One region of the Streptomyces sp. NPDC051214 genome, then DNA from elsewhere that is predicted to be linked to it. Evidence: riboswitches for the same ligand, from Rfam matches in the RefSeq annotation. Region 1 holds a riboswitch; each other region holds the start of a gene.
The links. Region 1 has a riboswitch for thiamine pyrophosphate ahead of thiO (glycine oxidase ThiO). Riboswitches for the same ligand answer to the same signal wherever they lie in the genome.
Positions count from the first base shown of each region.

Region 2: linked by a shared signal. The riboswitch ahead of thiC (phosphomethylpyrimidine synthase ThiC) and the one ahead of thiO (glycine oxidase ThiO) in region 1 are both predicted to bind thiamine pyrophosphate.
Region 3: linked by a shared signal. The riboswitch ahead of AB0M70_RS28585 (thiamine ABC transporter substrate-binding protein) and the one ahead of thiO (glycine oxidase ThiO) in region 1 are both predicted to bind thiamine pyrophosphate.
Region 4: linked by a shared signal. The riboswitch ahead of thiM (hydroxyethylthiazole kinase) and the one ahead of thiO (glycine oxidase ThiO) in region 1 are both predicted to bind thiamine pyrophosphate.

Region 1 covers NZ_JBFBAT010000009.1:209,306-211,502, forward strand. The annotation lists gene AB0M70_RS24600 (FAD-dependent oxidoreductase) at 1-943, opposite strand, end outside; TPP riboswitch at 1,128-1,240, shown strand; gene thiO (glycine oxidase ThiO) at 1,238-2,197, shown strand, end outside.
Region 2 covers NZ_JBFBAT010000017.1:85,410-87,606, reverse strand. The annotation lists gene AB0M70_RS35495 (YibE/F family protein) at 1-606, opposite strand, end outside; TPP riboswitch at 678-831, shown strand; gene thiC (phosphomethylpyrimidine synthase ThiC) at 824-2,197, shown strand, end outside.
Region 3 covers NZ_JBFBAT010000011.1:215,208-217,404, reverse strand. The annotation lists gene AB0M70_RS28585 (thiamine ABC transporter substrate-binding protein) at 1-921, opposite strand, end outside; TPP riboswitch at 994-1,111, opposite strand; gene rlmN (23S rRNA (adenine(2503)-C(2))-methyltransferase RlmN) at 1,161-2,197, opposite strand, start outside.
Region 4 covers NZ_JBFBAT010000012.1:60,479-62,675, reverse strand. The annotation lists gene AB0M70_RS29295 (MFS transporter) at 1-583, opposite strand, end outside; TPP riboswitch at 1,102-1,227, shown strand; gene thiM (hydroxyethylthiazole kinase) at 1,275-2,054, shown strand.

The DNA of each region.
Region 1 (2,197 bases):
CGTACTGGACGAAGCGGCCGAACTGCTCCGACCAGAAGTACGGGACGGGGTCGTACGCCGAAGGGGTCTCGCCGATGATGTTCGCCGCCACCGTGCGGGGGCCCTGGAGCGCGTTGTCCCAGTGGTGGACGAGAAGACGCTCGCCGTACCGCCCCGAGGGGAAGGAGGAGCAGTCGCCGACCGCGTACACATCGGGTTCCGACGTCCTCAGGTGGTCGTCGGCGAGGATCTCCCGGTGGGCGCCCAGGGTGATGCCGGAGTCCGCGAGCCATCCCGTGGCGGGGCGTGCGCCGATGCCGACGACGACCGCGTCCGCGGGCAGCCGGGTGCCGTCGGCCAGGTGGACGCTGCCGGGCTCGACGCGGTCCACGCGCGCGTGGGTGCGCAGTTCGGCTCCGGAGTCGGCGTACCAGGCCGTCATCGGGGCGGCGACCTCCGCGGGCAGCGCCCCGGCGAGCGGACGCTCCGCGGCCTCGACGACGGTGACCGGGCAGCCCGCCTCGCGTGCCGCGGTCGCGAACTCGGCGCCGATCCAGCCCGCGCCGACGACCACGATGCGGTGCTGCTCGGCGAGCACGGGGCGCAGCCGCTCGGCGTCGTCGAGCGTGCGCAGCAGATGGACGCCGCGGACTCCGGAGACCCCTGGGAGCGTGATCGGTTCGGCCCCGGTGGCGATGACCAGTGCGTCATACGGCACCGGCCCCGACGCGGTGTCCAGTTCGTGGTCGGCCGGGCGGACCCCCGTGACCTCGTGGCCCAGGCTCAGCTCGATGCCGAGCGCCTCGAAGTCGACGTCGAAGGCGGAGCCCTCCGCCTTGCCGAGGAGCACGGCCTTGGACAACGGCGGTCTGTCGTACGGCTGGTGGGGCTCCGCGCCGATCAGGGTGACCGCGCCGGCGAACCCCTGCTCGCGCAGGGCCACGGCGGTCTGCACCCCGGCCATCCCCGCGCCCACGACGACGACCCGGCGCTCTTCCTGCCTCCGATGCTCACTCACCCGATCACTCTAGGACGGCGGACGAGGCGTGCCTCAGGGCGCGACGGCGAGATCTCTGACACACCGTCACTGCCCGTGACCGCGGAGCTGCCCTACCTGGCCCGGGGCACCAAGGGCTAGGGTTGCCGTGCAGAGCACTCGCGGGAGCCCGGACGTACCGGGCTGAGAGGGAGGCTGGACGGCCTCCGACCGTACGAACCTGATCCGGGTCATGCCGGCGAAGGGAGGGGCTGGACACCCATGCATCCACGAACACCACCCCGTACGACGCACACGACCGACGTCCTGGTCGTCGGGGGCGGCATCATCGGCCTGGTCACGGCTTGGCGGGCGGCGCAGCGCGGCCTGACCGTCGCGGTCGTGGACCCCGAGCCCGGCGGCGGCGCGGCGCAGGTCGCCGCGGGCATGCTGGCCGCCGTCACCGAGCTGCACTACGGGGAGCAGACGCTGCTCGGCCTGAATCTGGCCTCCGCGCGGCGCTATCCCGACTTCGCGGCGGAGCTGGCGGAGGCGAGCGGCCGTGATCTCGGCTACCGCGCGTGCGGCACGCTCGCCGTCGCCCTTGACTCCGACGACCGGGCCCACCTGCGGGAGCTGCACACCCTGCAGCAGCAGTCGGGGCTCGCCTCGGAGTGGCTGAGCGGCCGCGAGTGCCGCCGCCTCGAACCGATGCTCGCGCCGGGCGTCCGGGGCGGCCTCCGGGTCGACGGCGATCACCAGGTCGACCCGCGCAGGCTCGCCGCGGCGCTCCTGGTGGCCTGTGAGCGGGCCGGCGTGGTCTTCCACCACGCGTGGGCGGAGCGCCTCTCGGTGACGGGTGACCGGGCCACCGGAGTCGTCCTCGCCGACGGCACCGCCCTGGAGGCCGGCCAGACCGTGCTCGCCGCGGGCAGCCTCAGCGGGCGCCTCGCCGGGGTCCCGGAGGGCGTCCTGCCGCCCGTGCGCCCCGTGAAGGGCCAGGTGCTGCGGCTCACGGTGCCGCAGCGTCTCGCGCCGTTCCTGAGCCGCACCGTGCGCGCCGTGGTGCGCGGCAGCCACGTCTACCTGGTGCCGCGCGAGAACGGCGAGCTCGTCGTCGGCGCGACCAGCGAGGAGCTCGGCTGGGACACGACGGTCACAGCCGGCGGCGTGTACGAGCTGCTTCGGGACGCCCACGAGCTCGTGCCCGGCATCACGGAGCTGCCGCTGACGGAGACCCGC
Region 2 (2,197 bases), on a different contig from region 1:
GGCCATGACACCGCGCAGCCGTCCCACCGCCACGACGACGAGCGCGAAGATCCCGGCGAGCAGCGCCATGGGGAACTTCCGGTTCACGTCGGTGACCGAGTACTGCAACGCCTCGGGGGCCGTGGGCTCGTAGGCGACCACCACCTGCTGGCCCTCGCGCAACTGCCGTGGTGAGTCCGGCTGGACGATCTCGGTGAAGGTGCGGCCCTTGTCCTTGCCGCTGGTCACCTCGATCGTCGCCTTCTTGCAGACGCCCTTCGCGCGGGACTCCGCGGACTGCCCCTCGGCGGTGGAGGTGTCGCCGTTGGGAGGGGTCTGCGAGGCGTTCACGTCCTTGCAGGGCAGCTCCTGCACCTTCGTCACGTCGGCCGACTGCGTCTGCCGGTCGAAGCCGACTCCGGTGCGCTCATGGCCCGGCGCGCCACCGGGCCACAGCACCACGAGGCCCACGAGCACTGCCGTGGCGAAAGGAATCAGCACGGCGGCGATGACCTTGCGCAGATGCTTCGAAACCGGCGCGGCCGGACCATGGCTGTGGGAGTGCCCGTGCGGGTCCGGGGGACGGTTCGGGACGGGCGGCTGGGACGGCGGCTGTGTGGTGGTCACTGCCCGATCATCGCAAGAACGGACGGGGCCCTCTGTTCAGCGCGCCCGACATGACGCTAGCGTGGAGCCACCTTTGCAATCGCGGGAGCTCGGAGCACCGGGCTGAGAGGGCGCTGACCCCCGTACGAATCGGCACAGGAAGTGCACGAAGTACGGGATTCGCTGCGTCGACCGCCGAACCTGTTACCGGGTAATGCCGGCGTAGGGAGTAGGTCTCATGACCACATCGGACGCACGCACGCCTGCCTCGACGCAGAACCAGGGCGACGAGGCCGGGAAGTCCATCGGCTGGCACAAGGCGTATGTCGAGGGCTCGCGCCCCGATCTGCGGGTGCCGGTCCGCCAGGTGCACCTCACCAACGGCAAGGCCGTGACCCTGTACGACACTTCGGGGCCGTACACCGACGAATCCGTCGACACCGACGTCCGCAGGGGCCTCGCGCCCCTCCGGGAGAACTGGATCATCGCCCGCGGCGACACCGAGGAGTACACCGGCCGCCCGCCCCGTCCCGAGGACGACGGCATCAAGCACACCTCGCCCCGCGGCGGCCTGAAGAACCTCGACGCGGTCTTCCCGGGCCGCCCGCGCCAGCCGCGCAGGGGGCGCGCGGGGCAGGCGGTGACGCAGCTCGCGTACGCCCGCCGTGGCGAGATCACGCCCGAGATGGAGTTCATCGGGATCCGCGAGAACCTCGATCCCGAGGTCGTGCGCGCGGAGGTCGCCGCGGGCCGCGCGGTGATCCCCGCCAACGTCAACCACCCGGAGATCGAGCCGATGATCATCGGCAAGAAGTTCCTGGTGAAGGTGAACGCCAACATCGGCAACTCCGCGGTCACCTCCTCCATCGAGGAGGAGGTGGACAAGATGACGTGGGCGACCAAGTGGGGCGCCGACACGGTCATGGACCTTTCCACCGGGCGCAACATCCACACCACCCGCGAATGGGTCCTGCGCAACTCCCCCGTGCCCATCGGCACCGTGCCGCTCTACCAGGCCCTGGAGAAGGTCGACGGCCAGGCCGAGGCGCTGACCTGGGAGATCTACAAGGACACGGTCATCGAGCAGGCCGAGCAGGGCGTGGACTACATGACGGTGCACGCGGGCGTGCGCCTCCCGTACGTCCCGCTGACCGCCAACCGCAAGACCGGCATCGTCTCGCGCGGCGGCTCGATCATGGCGGCCTGGTGCCTCGCGCACCACAAGGAGAGCTTCCTCTACGAGAACTTCGAGGAGCTCTGCGAGATCCTCGCCTCGTACGACGTGACGTACTCCCTCGGCGACGGGCTGCGGCCCGGTTCGATCGCGGACGCCAACGACGAGGCGCAGTTCGCCGAGTTGCGCACCCTCGGGGAACTCAACACGATCGCCAAGCGTCATCACGTACAGACCATGATCGAGGGCCCGGGACACGTCCCGATGCACAAGATCAAGGAGAACATCGACCTTCAGCAGGAGATCTGCGAGGAGGCGCCGTTCTACACGCTCGGCCCGCTGACCACCGACATCGCGCCCGCGTACGACCACATCACCTCCGGCATCGGCGCCGCGATGATCGGCTGGTGGGGCACGGCGATGCTCTGCTACGTCACG
Region 3 (2,197 bases), on a different contig from region 1:
CTGGAACTTCTCGCCGATCAGGAAGTCGAGGAGCGCCTTGCCGCCCTTCTCGTTCTTGGCGTTGGCGAGCAGACCCGCGTACTCGACCTGCCGGAAGCAGGTGCCCTTCGCGACGCCGGTCGGCGCCTCCTTGGGCTGCGGCTTGGCGTAGAGCACCTCGACGGGCGGCGAGGAGGCGTACGAGACGACGAGCGGCCGGTCGCCCTTGGCCTTCTTGCCGCCGGCGGACCCGGAGAACTCCTCGTCGTAGGCCTGCTCCCAGCCGTCGACGACCTTGACGCCGTTGGCCTTGAGCTTCTTCCAGTAGCCCTGCCAGCCCCCGTCCCCGTACTCGGCGGCCGAGCCGAGCAGGAAACCGAGACCGGGAGAAGAGGTGGCGGCGTTCTCCGTCACCAGCAGATTCTTGTAGGCGGGCTTGGTCAGATCCCCGAGGGACTTCGGCGGCGCCAGCTTCTTGTCGGCGAAGTACTTCTTGTCGTAGTTGACGCAGATGTCGCCGCTGTCGACGGGCGTGACCCGGTGCTTGTCCCCGTCGACCCGGAACTCCGACTCGACCTTCTCCGAGCCCTTGGCCTCGTACGACTGGAAGAGGCCGTTGTCGAGCGCGCGTGAGAGCAGGGTGTTGTCGACGCCGAAGAAGACGTCTCCCTGCGGGTTGTCCTTCGTCAGGATCGCCTTGTTCACGGCGGCGCCCGCGTCCCCGTCCTTGAGGACGTCGACCTTGTAGCCGGAGCTCTTCTCGAACGCCTTCAGCACGTCCTTGGAGACACTGAAGGAGTCATGGCTGACCAGCGTGACGCGCTTGGAGTCGGCGGCCTTGTCGCCGCTGTCGGACGAGCCGCACGCGGAGAGCGCGACAAGTCCGATGGCCGCCGCGACCGCGGTGACCGTGACCTTCTTGGTGGTGCTCACTGAGTTCATTCCTCCTGGAGTGACCAGGAAGAGACGCGGCCCTGCCCGCGGACCGGAGGGTCCGCGGGCAGGGCGCAACAGCTTGAGTGGTGTCCGAACTTCCTACCCGGAATGACCCGGGCAAGGTTCAGAGGGTCTGCGGCCAACCTGTCCTTGGCTGCCGCACTCTCAGCGCTGTGGCGCTCCCCTGTCGGAATATGAAGATGTGTTCCGGCTATGAAGTTGCGTTCAGTTGTGTTCCGGCCAGACTAACGCTCGGAAGCGGCGAGCTGACCGCACGCCCCGTCGATCTCCTGGCCACGGGTGTCACGAACCGTGACAGGTACCCCATGAGCGGCGATGGCGTTCACGAAGGCCTTCTCGTCCTCCGGCCGCGATGCCGTCCACTTCGAGCCCGGCGTCGGGTTCAGCGGGATCAGGTTCACGTGGACGGGCTTGTTCTTGAGCAGCCGCCCGAGCCGGTCACCGCGCCAGGCGTGGTCGTTGATGTCCCGGATCAGCGCGTACTCGATGGAGAGGCGGCGCCCGGACTTGGCGGCGTACTCCCAGCCCGCCTCGAGCACCTCGCGCACGTTCCACCGCGTGTTGACGGGTACGAGGGTGTCGCGGAGCTCGTCGTCGGGCGCGTGCAGCGAGATGGCGAGCCGGCACTTGAAGCCCTCGTCGGCGAACCGGTGGATGGCGGGCACGAGCCCCACGGTCGACACGGTGATGCCACGCTGCGAAAGGCCGACGCCGTCCGGCTCGGGGTCGGTGAGCCTGCGAATGGCCCCGGTGACGCGGTTGTAGTTGGCGAGAGGCTCACCCATGCCCATAAAAACGATGTTGGAGAGCCGCGCGGGCCCACCCGGGATCTCCCCGTCCCGCAGCGCACGCATCCCGTCGACGATCTGATGCACGATCTCGGCGGTGGACAGGTTCCGGTCGAGCCCGGCCTGCCCCGTGGCGCAGAACGGACAGTTCATCCCGCACCCGGCCTGCGACGAGATGCACATCGTCACGCGGTCCGGGTAGCGCATGAGCACGGACTCGACGAGCGTGCCGTCGAACAGCCGCCACAGCGTCTTGCGGGTGGTGTCGTCGTCGCAGCTGATGTGCCGCACCACGGACATCAGCTCGGGAAGCAGCGCCTCTTGGAGCTTCGTGCGCGAACCGGCGGGAATGTCGGTCCACTGCTCCGGGTCGTGCGCGTACCGCGCGAAGTAGTGCTGCGAGAGCTGCTTGGCGCGAAACGGTTTCTCGCCGACAGCGGCAACGGCTTCCTTGCGCTCGGCGGGCGTGAGGT
Region 4 (2,197 bases), on a different contig from region 1:
CCGTACTCAGCCCGAACGCCCCCGGCAGGTCGAAACGCCCCGGCGACCGGACCGGCTCCTCCCGCAGCAGCCGCCAGGCCAGGGCGAGCACTCCCGTCGTGAGCACGGTCACGGCCCAGAACATCGCATGCCAGTCCGCGTACTGCACCAGCAGCGCGGCCAGCGGCAGCCCGAGCGCCGCACCGATGCCCACCGTCGAACTCATCAGCGCCACCGCCGAACCCGTCCGCTGCGGCGGCAGCACATCCCGCAGGAAACTGATCGCCAGCGGCACCACCGCCGCACCCACACCCTGCAGCGCCCGCCCCGCCAGCAGCCACGGAAGCGTGGAGGCGAACGCACACACCAGCGATCCGGCGGCGAGCGCCCCCAGTGCGAGCAGCAGCATCCGCCGCTTGCCGTACATGTCCCCGGCCCGCCCCAGCAGCGGCGTGGCGACCGCACCGGTCAGCAGCGTGATCGTGACCACCCACCCGACATCGACCGGGGCCGCACCGGTCAGCCGGGGCAGCTGCGGCAGCAGCGGCACGACCGCGGTCTGCACCAGCGTGGTGACGATGCCACCGGCCGCCAGCACGGCCATGACCGCCCGGTCCGCGGCCGGAGCCGTCGACGGATGCGATTCAGCGGGCACAGCAGGACCCCCTCGGAGGTGAATGGCGTTCACCAATGTAGGTGAACGCCATTCACCTCGCAAGAGGTGTGGGCCGACCGGCCCGCAGCCTGCACCCCGACGCGAATCACCCCGTATCCATCCGGCACCTCTCGATGGTCGGTCATGGCCGTGAACTGCACGCCACCGCGCAGAAGATGAGCAAGTGTCAGCCACGCCCCTGGGCCCGACGACCGATGAGCAGCGACGTGATGCGCTTTGAAGGCGGCCGCGGCGGCGGCCGCGGTGGTGGTAGACACCGACCACGCCCCCCCGGCACCACCCCGACCACCGGACCGGCAGGCCCGACCACGCAGGTCAGCGCGGTTGCATCGGCACTAGCCCCTATTGGCCAGATAAATCCCCAGTTGAATTCCTCTGACTGACCTGTGTCGCGCCCTGAGGTGTCCCGAGGGTGAACTCACGTTCCCAAGGGAGGTACATTGCCTAGTGACCACCGCGGGAGCTCGGGAGTAGCCGGGCTGAGAGGGCGGACGGGACTTGATCCCCTTTCCGCCGACCGCATGAACCTGGACCGGGTAATGCCGGCGTAGGAAGAGTGTTGACGATGGATGCTGCCTCCGTACCTGCCCAAGACGGCCCTGCCGTCTCCCGTGCTGCCGTGGCGGACGTGATCACGTCCGTGCGGGCCTCCGCACCTCTTGTCCACTGCCTGACCAACGTCGTGGTGTCGCAGTTCACCGCGAACGTGCTGCTCGCGGCGGGAGCCGCCCCCGCGATGGTGCACAGCGCGGAGGAGGCCGGAGCACTGGCACGTGTGGCCGGGGGTGTCCTGGTCAACCTGGGGACGGTGACGTCCGTGACGGCGCAGGCCATGCGCGTCGCGGTCAAGGAAGCGGCCGCGGCCGGGCGCCCGTGGGTGCTCGACCCGGTGGCAGTCGGTCCGCTGCCCTGGCGCACCGAGCTCGCCCACGAACTCCTGGAGAGCGCACCTCCAGCGGTGATTCGCGGCAATCCTTCCGAGATCCTGGCACTGGACGGCGGCGGCACGGGCGGGCGCGGCGTGGACAGCACGGACGCCCCCGTGGCAGCGCTGGCCGCGGCCGGCGCGCTGGCCCGGCGCTACGGCTGCACGGTCGCCGTGAGCGGTCCGGAGGACGTCCTCACCGACGGGACGCGCGTGGTGCGGGTGGCCAATGGGGACCCGCTGCTGCCCCTGGTGACGGGGACCGGCTGCTCACTGGGCGCCTTGGTGGCCGCCTGCACAGCCGTCACCGACGACGCGCTGCTGGCCGCCACCGCCGCGACGGGCCTGCTCACCGTGGCCGGGGAAATCGCCGCCAGCCGCTCGGCGGGACCCGGCACGTTCGCGGTCGCACTGATCGACGCGCTGTACGAGCTCAGCCCGGATCAGCTCGCCGAGGCTCTCAACCTGCGTTGAGGTTGCGGGTGTTGCGGGCTTCCGCGGTGAGCGGTCGGCCTGGCCGCCAGCCGCTGGACAGCGCCCGCCCGACCTGAGGGCGATCCCCGGCACCAAGTCGGCCAGCCCTCGCCGACACGGACCCCACCGTCGTCAGCATCCCA